2 regions of the Streptomyces sp. NBC_01198 genome follow, and region 1 is predicted to be linked to the other one. Evidence: riboswitches for the same ligand, from Rfam matches in the RefSeq annotation. Region 1 holds a riboswitch; the other holds the start of a gene.

What was found. Region 1 has a riboswitch for glycine ahead of gcvP (aminomethyl-transferring glycine dehydrogenase). Riboswitches for the same ligand answer to the same signal wherever they lie in the genome.
Region 2: linked by a shared signal. The riboswitch ahead of gcvT (glycine cleavage system aminomethyltransferase GcvT) and the one ahead of gcvP (aminomethyl-transferring glycine dehydrogenase) in region 1 are both predicted to bind glycine.

The regions. Positions count from the first base shown of each region.
Region 1 covers NZ_CP108568.1:7,336,042-7,341,195, forward strand. The annotation lists gene OG702_RS32795 (MerR family transcriptional regulator) at 110-661, shown strand; gene OG702_RS32800 (DNA polymerase IV) at 799-2,169, shown strand; gene OG702_RS32805 (PRC-barrel domain-containing protein) at 2,200-2,592, opposite strand; glycine riboswitch at 2,714-2,823, shown strand; glycine riboswitch at 2,824-2,946, shown strand; gene gcvP (aminomethyl-transferring glycine dehydrogenase) at 3,007-5,154, shown strand, end outside.
Region 2 covers NZ_CP108568.1:2,353,802-2,358,955, reverse strand. The annotation lists gene glyA (serine hydroxymethyltransferase) at 1-988, opposite strand, end outside; gene gcvH (glycine cleavage system protein GcvH) at 1,024-1,404, opposite strand; gene gcvT (glycine cleavage system aminomethyltransferase GcvT) at 1,494-2,648, opposite strand; glycine riboswitch at 2,709-2,824, opposite strand; glycine riboswitch at 2,825-2,927, opposite strand; gene OG702_RS10450 (enhanced serine sensitivity protein SseB) at 3,059-3,808, shown strand; gene OG702_RS10445 (enhanced serine sensitivity protein SseB C-terminal domain-containing protein) at 3,933-4,745, shown strand; gene OG702_RS10440 (DUF885 family protein) at 4,777-5,154, opposite strand, start outside.

The DNA of each region.
Region 1 (5,154 bases):
AGTCCCGTGGCACGTGCACGCGGTGTTCGGGACGTGAGGGACGGAGGGCGGCGTGAGAAGCACCGGCGACGGTTCGGCGGTCGGCGGCCCCTATCCGCCCTTGGGGGCACTGGCCCGCGCCGCGGAACCGGGGACGGCGGGACCGGCACCCGTCGGCGACCCCGAGCCGGAGCAGGTCGGCTATCGCGGCCCCACGGCCTGCGCGGCCACCGGCATCACCTACCGCCAGCTCGACTACTGGGCGCGGACGGGCCTGGTCGAGCCCAGCGTCCGCCCGGCGTACGGCTCGGGCACCCAGCGGCTCTACAGCTTCCGCGACGTGGTCGTGCTCAAGATCGTCAAGCGGCTGCTCGACACCGGTGTGGCCCTGCAGAACATCCGGACGGCGGTACGCCACCTGCGCTCGGTGGGCCCGGCCGAACTGGCCAGGATGACCCTGATGAGCGACGGCGCCACCGTGTACGAGTGCACCTCGCCCGCGGAGGTGGTCGACCTGCTCCAGGGCGGCCAGGGGGTCTTCGGGATCGCCGTCGGCGTGGTCTGGCGGGACGTGGAGAGCTCGCTGTCCGAGCTGCACGGCGAGCGGGTGGACACCGGCGAGACGCTGGTCGGCCACAATCCGGCGGACGAGCTGGCCAGGCGGCGCAACCGGGCGGTCTGAGCCGCCCGCGGCGGGACGCCGACGTGCGCGGCGGCCGGTGACGTGGCCGCGCCGGTGGCCGCTGCCGGGGGCTCCGGCGGACGCCGTGCCGTACAGGTGTACGGCGATTGTCGGCGGTGTGCGGCACGATCGGTGGTGTGAGAAGTACGCCGACCATCCTCCATCTGGACATGGACGCGTTCTTCGCCGCGGTCGAGCAGGCGTCCAAGCCGAGCCTGCGGGGCAAGCCGGTGGTGGTCGGCGGGCTCGGACCCCGCGGCGTGGTGGCGACCGCGTCCTACGAGGCGCGCGTGCACGGCGTGCACTCGGCGATGGCCATGGCGCACGCCCGGCGGCTGTGCCCCAACGCCGCCTATCTCCTGCCGCGCTTCGGCGTCTACCGGCGGATCAGCGACACCGTGATGGCCCTGCTCTGCGAGGTGTCGCCGCTGATAGAGCCGCTGAGCCTGGACGAGGCCTTCGTCGACCTGGAGGCCGGCGACCTGGCCGGCGACCCGCGGGCGGTCGCCGAGCGGCTGCGGGCCGACATCATGGCCGCGACCGGGCTGACCGCCTCGGTCGGCCTGGCCGGCTCCAAACTGCTCGCCAAGATCGCCTCCGAGCAGGCCAAGCCGGACGGCCTGGTGGTGGTCGAGCCGGGCACCGAGCGCGCGCTGCTCGACCCGCTTCCGGTACGCACCCTGTGGGGCGTCGGCCCGGCGACCGCCGAGCACCTGCGGCGGGCCGGCATCCTCACCGTCGCCGAGATCGCGCAGGCCGGTGAGCCCGAGCTGGTCCGGCTGCTCGGCAAGGCGCACGGCAGCTCGCTGCACGCGATGGCCGCAGGCCTCGACAACCGACCGGTGGTCGCCGACCGGGACGTGAAGTCCATCTCCGTCGAGGACACCTTCGACACCGACCTGACCGACCGGGCCCGGGTGCGGTACGAGATCGACCGGCTCGCCGACCGCTGCGCCCAGCGGCTGCGCGGTGCAGGCCGCTCCGGGCGGACGGTGGTGGTGAAGATCCGGCGGTACGACTTCTCGACCCTCACCCGCTCCGAGACGCTGCGGGCGCCCACCGACGACCCGGCCGTGGTCAAGGAGACCGCCCGCAGGCTCGCCGAGGCCGTGGACACCACCGGCGGGGTGCGGCTGCTCGGCGTCGGCGTGTCCGGACTGGCCGACTTCACCCAGGAGGACCTCTTCGCCCAGGCCGCCCAGACCCGCCGCGAATCCGGCCCCGGCGCCGAGCCCGACAAGGACGCCCCTCCGGAGCTCCCGGTCACCCCGCCGCCGGAACCGGAGCAGGCCCACCGCTGGCTGCCGGGCCAGGACGTCGAACACGCCGAACACGGTCCCGGCTGGGTCCAGGGCAGCGGGGTCGGCCGGGTGACCATCCGTTTCGAGGTGCCCTCGGACGCGGTGCCCGGCCGGGTGCGGACCTTCCCGGTCGACGACCCCGCATTGTCCAGGTCCGAGCCGATCCCGCTGACCGGCCGCCCGACCCCGGCCGGCCATGCCGGCTGAGCGGCCCCGCGCCCGATCCGGGCTGCCGCGCTAGGTGCTGTCGCCCGGCCGCGGGTCGCCGCCGGCCAACTCGCCGAAGTCGCGCGGCGGTCCGTCGCCTGCCTCCGCGACCGGCACCTGCATGCCGTAGTGGTGGTAGAGCTGCAGCTCCTGCTCCGGCGACAGGTGCCGCCCCACGCCGAAGTCCGGTGCGTCCCTGATCAGCGACTTCTCGTACGGCACCCGCAGACCGTCGTCCACCACCTCGCTCGGCTCCAGCGGCACGAACGCGTCGCGGCTGAAGAAACCGGTCCGCACCGCCGCCCACTCCGGCGTACCGGTCGCGTCGTCCAGATACACCTCGTCCACCGTGCCGATCTTCGCGCCGTCGCGGTCGAAGGCGCGGCGGCCGATGAGGCTTCGCGGATCGATGTCGGTCTGCACGGTCCCTCCAACCAAAGACGACAGCTGTTGGTACCACCAAAAGCCACATCAGGGGTGATGTCGACCGGAATGTCGGACCGGCGGCCCCCCGGAAGGCGCTGGTAGGCTGGACAACGGCTGCAGACCCCGTGCGGGAGAGTCCTTCGAGAGCGTGCCGCAGTGGCATCTCGGAGGCGCCGAAGGAGCAAATCCTCCCCGGAATCTCTCAGGCATCCGTACCGCAGGGGCGAGGTCACTCTGGAAAGCAGGACCCGCCCCGTGAGCACCGTTCGTGGGACAGGTCTTCACCGAAGGTGAAAGCCGTCCCGTGCAGGGGCGGTGAAGCTCTCAGGTACTGATGACAGAGGGGGAGGCCGTACGGGTGCCCGCGCCGGGTACCCCCGAAGGTCGTCGCTGACCAGGAGGCCTCCGCAGATGACTGATCCGACCCCCCGCCGCACCCCGCTCGCCGACCTCGAAGCGGGCCTGCCCTTCGCGCGCCGCCACATCGGCCCGGACGCCGCGGACCAGGCCAAGATGCTCGCCCAGGTGGGTTACGGCTCGCTCGACGAGCTCACCGACGCGGCCGTACCGGACACCATCAAGAGCGCCGCCGCCCTCGCGCTGCCCGCCGCCCGCACCGAGGCGGAGGTGCTGGCCGAACTGCGTGCGCTGGCCGACCGCAACCAGGTGCTCGCCCCGATGATCGGCCTGGGGTACTACGGCACCTTCACCCCGCCGGTGATCCTGCGCAACGTCCTGGAGAATCCGGCCTGGTACACGGCCTACACGCCCTACCAGCCGGAGATCTCGCAGGGCCGGCTCGAAGCCCTGATCAACTTCCAGACCGTCGTCGCCGACCTCACCGGCCTGCCCACCTCCGGCGCCTCCCTGCTGGACGAGAGCACCGCCGCGGCCGAGGCGATGGCGCTGTCCCGGCGGGTCGGCAAGGTGAAGGACGGCGTCTTCCTGGTCGACGCCGACACCTTCCCGCAGACCACCGCCGTGATCGGGACGCGGGCCGAGCCGGCCGGCGTCGAGGTCGTGGTGGCCGACCTGACCCACGGCATCCCCGCCGAGGTCGCCGAGCGCGGCGTCTTCGGCGTGCTGCTGCAGTACCCCGGTGCCTCCGGAGCCGTACGCGACCTAAGGCCGGTCATCGAGCGGGCGCACGAGCTGGGCGCGGTCGTCACGGTGGCCGCGGACCTGCTGGCGCTGACCCTGCTCACCTCGCCCGGCGCGCTCGGCGCGGACATCGCGGTCGGCACCACCCAGCGCTTCGGCGTCCCCATGGGCTTCGGCGGGCCGCACGCGGGATACATGGCGGTGCGCGAGGCCTACGCCCGCAACCTGCCCGGACGCCTCGTCGGGGTCTCGGTCGACGCCGACGGCGACACCGCCTACCGGCTGGCGCTGCAGACCCGCGAGCAGCACATCCGCCGGGAGAAGGCCACCAGCAACATCTGCACCGCACAGGTGCTGCTCGCCGTGATGGCCGGGATGTACGCGGTCTACCACGGCCCCGAGGGCCTGGCGCAGATCGCCCGCCGTACCCACCGCTACGCGGCCGTGCTGGCCGCGGGGCTGCGGGCGGCCGGTGTGGAGATCGTCCACGAGGGTTACTTCGACACGCTCACCGCCCGGGTGCCGGGCCGGGCCGCCGAGGTGGTCGCCGCGGCCCGCGCCGCCGGCGTGAACCTGCGGCAGACCGACGCCGACCTGGTCGGCATCGCCTGCGACGAGACCACGAACCGCGCCGCGCTGACCGCCGTGCTGGCCGCCTTCGGCGCCACCGGCGACATCGACGTCGACGCGCTCGACGAGGCGGCGCCGGACGCGCTGCCCACCGCCCTGGCGCGTACCGAGGCCTACCTGACCCACCCGGTCTTCCACCTGCACCGCAGCGAGACCGGGATGCTGCGGTATCTGCGCCGGCTCGCCGACCGCGACTACGCGCTGGACCGCGGTATGATCCCGCTCGGCTCCTGCACCATGAAGCTCAACGCCACCACCGAGATGGAGCCGGTCACCTGGCCGGAGTTCGGCGCGCTGCACCCCTTCGCGCCCGCCGAGCAGGCCGAGGGCTACCTGACGCTGATCCGCGGCCTGGAGGACCAGCTCGCCGAGGTCACCGGCTACGACAGGGTCAGCCTGCAGCCGAACGCCGGATCGCAGGGCGAGCTCGCGGGCCTGCTCGCGGTGCGCGCCTACCACCGGGCGAACGGCGACACCGCCCGTACGGTCTGCCTGATCCCGTCCTCCGCGCACGGCACCAACGCGGCCAGCGCCGTGATGGCCGGCATGAAGGTCGTCGTGGTCAGGACCGGCCAGGACGGTGACGTGGACGTGGACGACCTGCACGCCAAGATCGAGCAGCACCGCGACCGGCTGGCCGTGCTGATGGTCACCTACCCCTCCACCCACGGCGTCTTCGAGGACAACATCACCGACATCTGTGCGACCGTGCACGACGCCGGCGGCCAGGTGTACGTCGACGGGGCCAACCTCAACGCGCTGGTCGGCCTCGCCCGCCCCGGCCGCTTCGGCGCCGACGTCTCGCACCTCAACCTGCACAAGACCTTC
Region 2 (5,154 bases), 5.0 Mb from region 1:
CCGAGGCGCGCAGGTCGACCAGCACCAGGTGGACGTCGGTGCCGCCGGTCAGTACCGCGACACCGGCGGCGGCGAGGTCGTCCCGGGTGAGCCGTTCCGCCAGGATCTTCGCGCCTTCCAGGGTGCGGGCCTGCCGGTCCCGGAAGTCGTCGGTGGCTGCGGCCTTGAAGGCCACGGCCTTGCCGGCGATGACATGCTCCAGCGGGCCGCCCTGCTGGCCGGGGAAGACCGCGGTGTTGATCTTCTTGGCCAGGTCGGCGGTGGACAGGATGACCCCGCCGCGCGGGCCGCCGAGCGTCTTGTGCGTCGTGGTGGTGACCACATGCGCGTGCGGGACGGGCGAGGGGTGCAGCCCGGCCGCCACCAGCCCGGCGAAATGAGCCATGTCGACCATCAGATACGCGCCCACGCCGTCCGCGATCTCCCGGAACGCCGGGAAGTCGAGCTGCCGCGGATACGCCGACCAGCCGGCGATGATCAGCTTCGGCCGGTGCTCCTTGGCCAGCCGCTCGACCTCGGCCATGTCGACCAGGCCGGTGTCGGCGTCCACGTGGTAGGCGGCCACCTTGTAGAGCTTGCCGGAGAAGTTGATCTTCATGCCGTGGGTCAGGTGACCGCCGTGCGCCAGGTCCAGCCCGAGGATGGTGTCACCCGGCTTGAGCAGGGCGAACATCGCGGCCGCGTTGGCCTGCGCGCCCGAGTGCGGCTGCACGTTGGCGGCCTCGGCGCCGAAGAGCGCCTTCACCCGGTCGATGGCCAGCTGCTCGATGACGTCGACGTGCTCGCAGCCGCCGTAGTAACGGCGCCCGGGGTAACCCTCGGCGTACTTGTTGGTCAGCACCGAGCCCTGGGCCTCCAGGACGGCGACCGGGGCGAAATTCTCCGACGCGATCATCTCCAGCGTGGACTGCTGGCGGCGCAGCTCGGCATCGACCTCGGCGGCGACCTCGGGGTCGAAGTCGTGCAGGGACTGATTCAGGAGCGACATGGGATCTTTCTGGTGTGGCGGGGCGGGGTGAGGGCTCAGACCGCGATGAAGGCGTCGTACTCGGCCGCGGTCAGCAGGTCCGCGTCCTCGCCGGAGACCCGCACCTTGAACAGCCAGCCGCCCTCGAACGGTCCGGAGTTCACCAGCGACGGGTCGTCCACGACGTCCTGGTTGACCTCGGTGACCTCGCCGGACACCGGGGAGTACAGCTCGCTGACGGACTTGGTGGACTCCAGCTCGCCGCAGCTCTCGCCCGCCGCGACCGTCGCGCCGACCTCGGGGAGCTGGACGTAGACCACGTCACCGAGCGCGTCGGCGGCGTGCGAGGTGATGCCGACGGTCGAGACGCCGTCCTCGGAGGCGGTGAGCCACTCGTGCTCCTTGCTGTAACGCAGCTGCTCAGGATTGATGCTCATGACGGAATTCTCCCGGATGCGAAGAGGTGATGGCGGGGTAGACGCGGCCGCCTGTGGACAACCCGGTGTCTGTGGAAAACCTCGGGGGCTCAGCGCTCGCGCTGGTAGAAGGGCAGGGCCACCACACGGTACGGCTCCCGGCTGCCCCGGATGTCGACCGCGACCCCCTCCGTGCCCGGCGCGGCGTGCGCGGTGTCCACGTAGGCCATGGCGATCGGCACGCCGAGGGTGGGCGAGGGCGCGCCCGAGGTGACCTCGCCGATCACCGCGCCGGACGCGTCGGTGACGGGGAAGCCGGCGCGCGGCACCCGGCGGCCCTCGGCGACCAGCCCGACCAGCTTGCGCGGCGGGACGTCCGCGGCCCTGGCCGCGGCAGCCGTCAGCGCCTCCCGGCCGACGAAGTCACCGGGCTTGTCGAACTTGACCACCCGCCCGAGCCCCGCGTCGAAGGGCGTGACCTTCGCGGTCAGCTCGTGGCCGTACAGCGGCATCCCGGCCTCCAGGCGCAGGGTGTCGCGGCAGGACAGCCCGCACGGTACGAGCCCGTCGCCGGCGCCCGCCGCCAGCAGTTCCTGCCACAGCTGCTCGGCGTCGGCCGGGTCCACGAACAGCTCGAAGCCGTCCTCGCCCGTGTAGCCCGTCCTGGCGATCAGCGCGGAGACCCCCGCGACGGTCCCCGGCAGCCCCGCGTAGTAGCGCAGCCCGTCGAGGTCGGCGTCCGTGAGCGCCTTGAGGATGCCGGGCGCCGCCGGGCCCTGGACGGCCAGCAGGGCGTACGCGTCCCGGTCGTCGGTCACCTGCGCGTCGAAGTCCACCGCACGCAGGGAGACGGTGTCGAGCACCGTCTGCGCGTTGGAGGCGTTCGCGACGATCAGATAGTGCTCCTCGGCCAGCCGGTAGACGATCAGGTCGTCCAGGATGCCGCCGTCCGGTGCGCAGATCATCGTGTAGCGGGCCTTGCCGACCGCGAGCGCCGACAGATGGCCGACCAGCGCGTGGTCCAGCGCCTGCCCGGCCTGCGGACCGGTCACGCTGATCTCGCCCATGTGCGACAGGTCGAAGAGCCCGGCCCTGGTGCGTACGGCCTGGTGCTCGTCGCGCTCGCTGCCGTAGCGCAGCGGCATGTCCCAGCCGGCGAAGTCGGTCATGGTCGCACCCAGGGCGCGGTGCACCGCGTCCAGGGCGGTACGGCGGGGCGACGCGGCGGGCGGTGCGCTTAGCGGCTGGTTCGACGTTTCGCTCATCGAAAGGGCTCCCAAAGGCGGCGGACGGGGACACGTACGGCGGCCGGGGCACTGACCCCGGCCTCCCCATCTGTCATCGGAACCTGAGAGGTTCACCGTGACCCCTGGGGGCCGCGGTTTGCACCTTGGGTGGGGCGGGGGCCGGTGACGGCGGCCCGCCCGCTTTTCAGATCTGCCTCGCCCGCGCGGTATCTGTGCCTGAGAGATTCAAGGGAGGACTTGCTCCTTCGGCGCCCCGCCCCCTCACCGAGGGGGCCGGAACTCTCCCGCGCGGCCTCCAACGGCCGGTATGCAGTTTGTCGAGTTGCCCCGCCATCATTGCATGCCGGGGCGTCCAGGACGCTCAGCCGCTACTGTTTCCCGGCAGGACACGGCCGCCGGCAGTGGCACAAGCGCGGACAAGGGTGGACATGGAGAATCCGGCACCGTACATATGGCCGGCGAACGAGCTGGAGGAAGTGCTCTCGGCGAGCCTCGGCAATCCCTCGGCGACCCCCCGGCTGCTGGAGGTCCTCGGCCGCTCCCATGTCTGGGTACCGCTGCCCAACGGCGGCCCGCCCGGCCCCGAAGGCCTCGACCTGCCCACCGTCGACCTGGGCGGCGCGCCCTATGTGCCGGTCTTCAGCTCCGAGCAGCAGTTCCGGCAGGCCGCCGACGGCATGTCCTGCACGGTGGCGCCGGTACGCGAGTTCGCCCGCGGGCTGCCCCCGCTGGTCGGCATCGCCGTCAACCCCGGCGGCGCCGTCGGGGTGCCGCTACCGCCCGCCGCCGTCGCTGAGCTGTGCCGCACGGAGCGGACCGGCGCGTACGGAGAGCAGGTCCCCAGCGGCGCCCGGGTGCGGCTCTGGGAGCCCGCCCCCGACGAGGAGCCCGTCGACTTCCTGGCCGTCGCCGCCGCCGAATACGCCGTCACCCCGGTGGTGCTCAGCGCCCGCCGCGCCATGGCCTCGGTGGAGGAGGAGCCGCCCGCGCTCTTCGTCGGCGTGGAACTCGACCGCTGGCAGGACCAGGACCGGGCCGCCGCCATGGACGCGCTCGGCCGCGCCCTGGGCGCTGCCCCGCTGCCCTGGCCGGTCCACCTGATCCTGCTCGACATCGCCCAGGACCCGGTCGGGGACTGGATGCTGGAGGTCGTGCGGCCGTTCTACAGCCGGGACTGACACCGCGCCGCGGCCCAACTCGCCCACCGGGCGGGACGCTTGCGTATACCCGGCGTATAGGTGCCATTTAACCGGCGCCGGTTGAGTCGGTCAGCATTCCACCGGGAACAGTCGACCTGGTTTGATGGCGGGACACCGAACGACGGGAAAGGGGCGGTCCGACGTGATCGCGGGCGCGCAAGGCGGCGCGGCGGCCGGCCATGTGGAGCAGATGCTGCTCCAGGTGGCGCCCGGCCGCTTCGACGCATACGAGAACCTGCTCGGGTCGCTCGCCGACGGCCAGGTATGGATGCTGCTCTGGCAGGGCGCACCCGGAGCGCCCGACGCCCAGTACGCGTCCATGGAGGTCGGCGGGCAGCGCTACGCGCCGTGCTGCACCTCGCCCAGGGAACTGGCCGCCAGCGGCTGGAACCGCGACCACGAGATCGTCTCGGGGCGGGACATCGCGCTGACCCTCTTCCCCGACCACTGCGGGCTCTGGCTCAACCCGCACGCGAACGGCGGCGGCGTCGGCATCCCCTGGCCCGACCTGCGCCGGGTCGCCGGCGGCCTGGACCTGCTGCCCGCCGGCCCGCTGCAGATCGGCGAACCCTCGCTGCAGATCCCGCAGTTCTACGCCCTGCTCGCCAAGGCCGCGCACCGCACGCAGGCGGTGCGCGCGCTGCGCCAGGCGTGGGTCCAGCCGGCCCTGGGCGAGCCCTACCTGGCGATCGGCGTCGAGGTCTACGACTCCTCGCCGCAGGCCGTCGAGTCGGTCCGGCTGATGATGCAGCAGGCGGTGGCCGGTGTGCCCGAGGGGCTCCCGGTCTCGACCGTCGCGATGGCCGACGCCTACGACCCGGTCGCGATGTGGCTGCGGGCCAACGCTCAGCCGTTCTTCGACCGCGAGGCCTTCTCCGGGCCTGCCGGTTGGGGCCCGCCGCCGCGCACCTACTGACGCTCGGGGCCGCCGGGCGGTGCGGGGCCGCTCAGGCGGCGACGGCGGCGTCCAGCAGGCCGAGGGGCGGGGCGCCCAGCGCCAGCAGGCGGGCGTGGAAGTCCGGGACCGTGAAGGACGGGTCGCGCTCCGCGCGGGCACGGGTCCGCTGGATCTCCAGCTTGCCCCATGTGTAGCGGCCGTAGCCGGCGTCGAAAGTGCCGCGCCTGGCCTCGGACGCCGCCCCGGCCGGGGCCAGGTGGGCGTGCCGCATGAAGAGCCTGGCGGCCTCGGCGACATCCATTGCGCCGGTGTGCATCCCGATCGCGCAGGTCAGCCGGGTCACCCTGACCAGCGCCTCGAGGGCGACGCCGATGGCGAACCGCGGGTCGCGGGCACGGAAGCCCTCGTCCATGCAGACCTCCTCCAC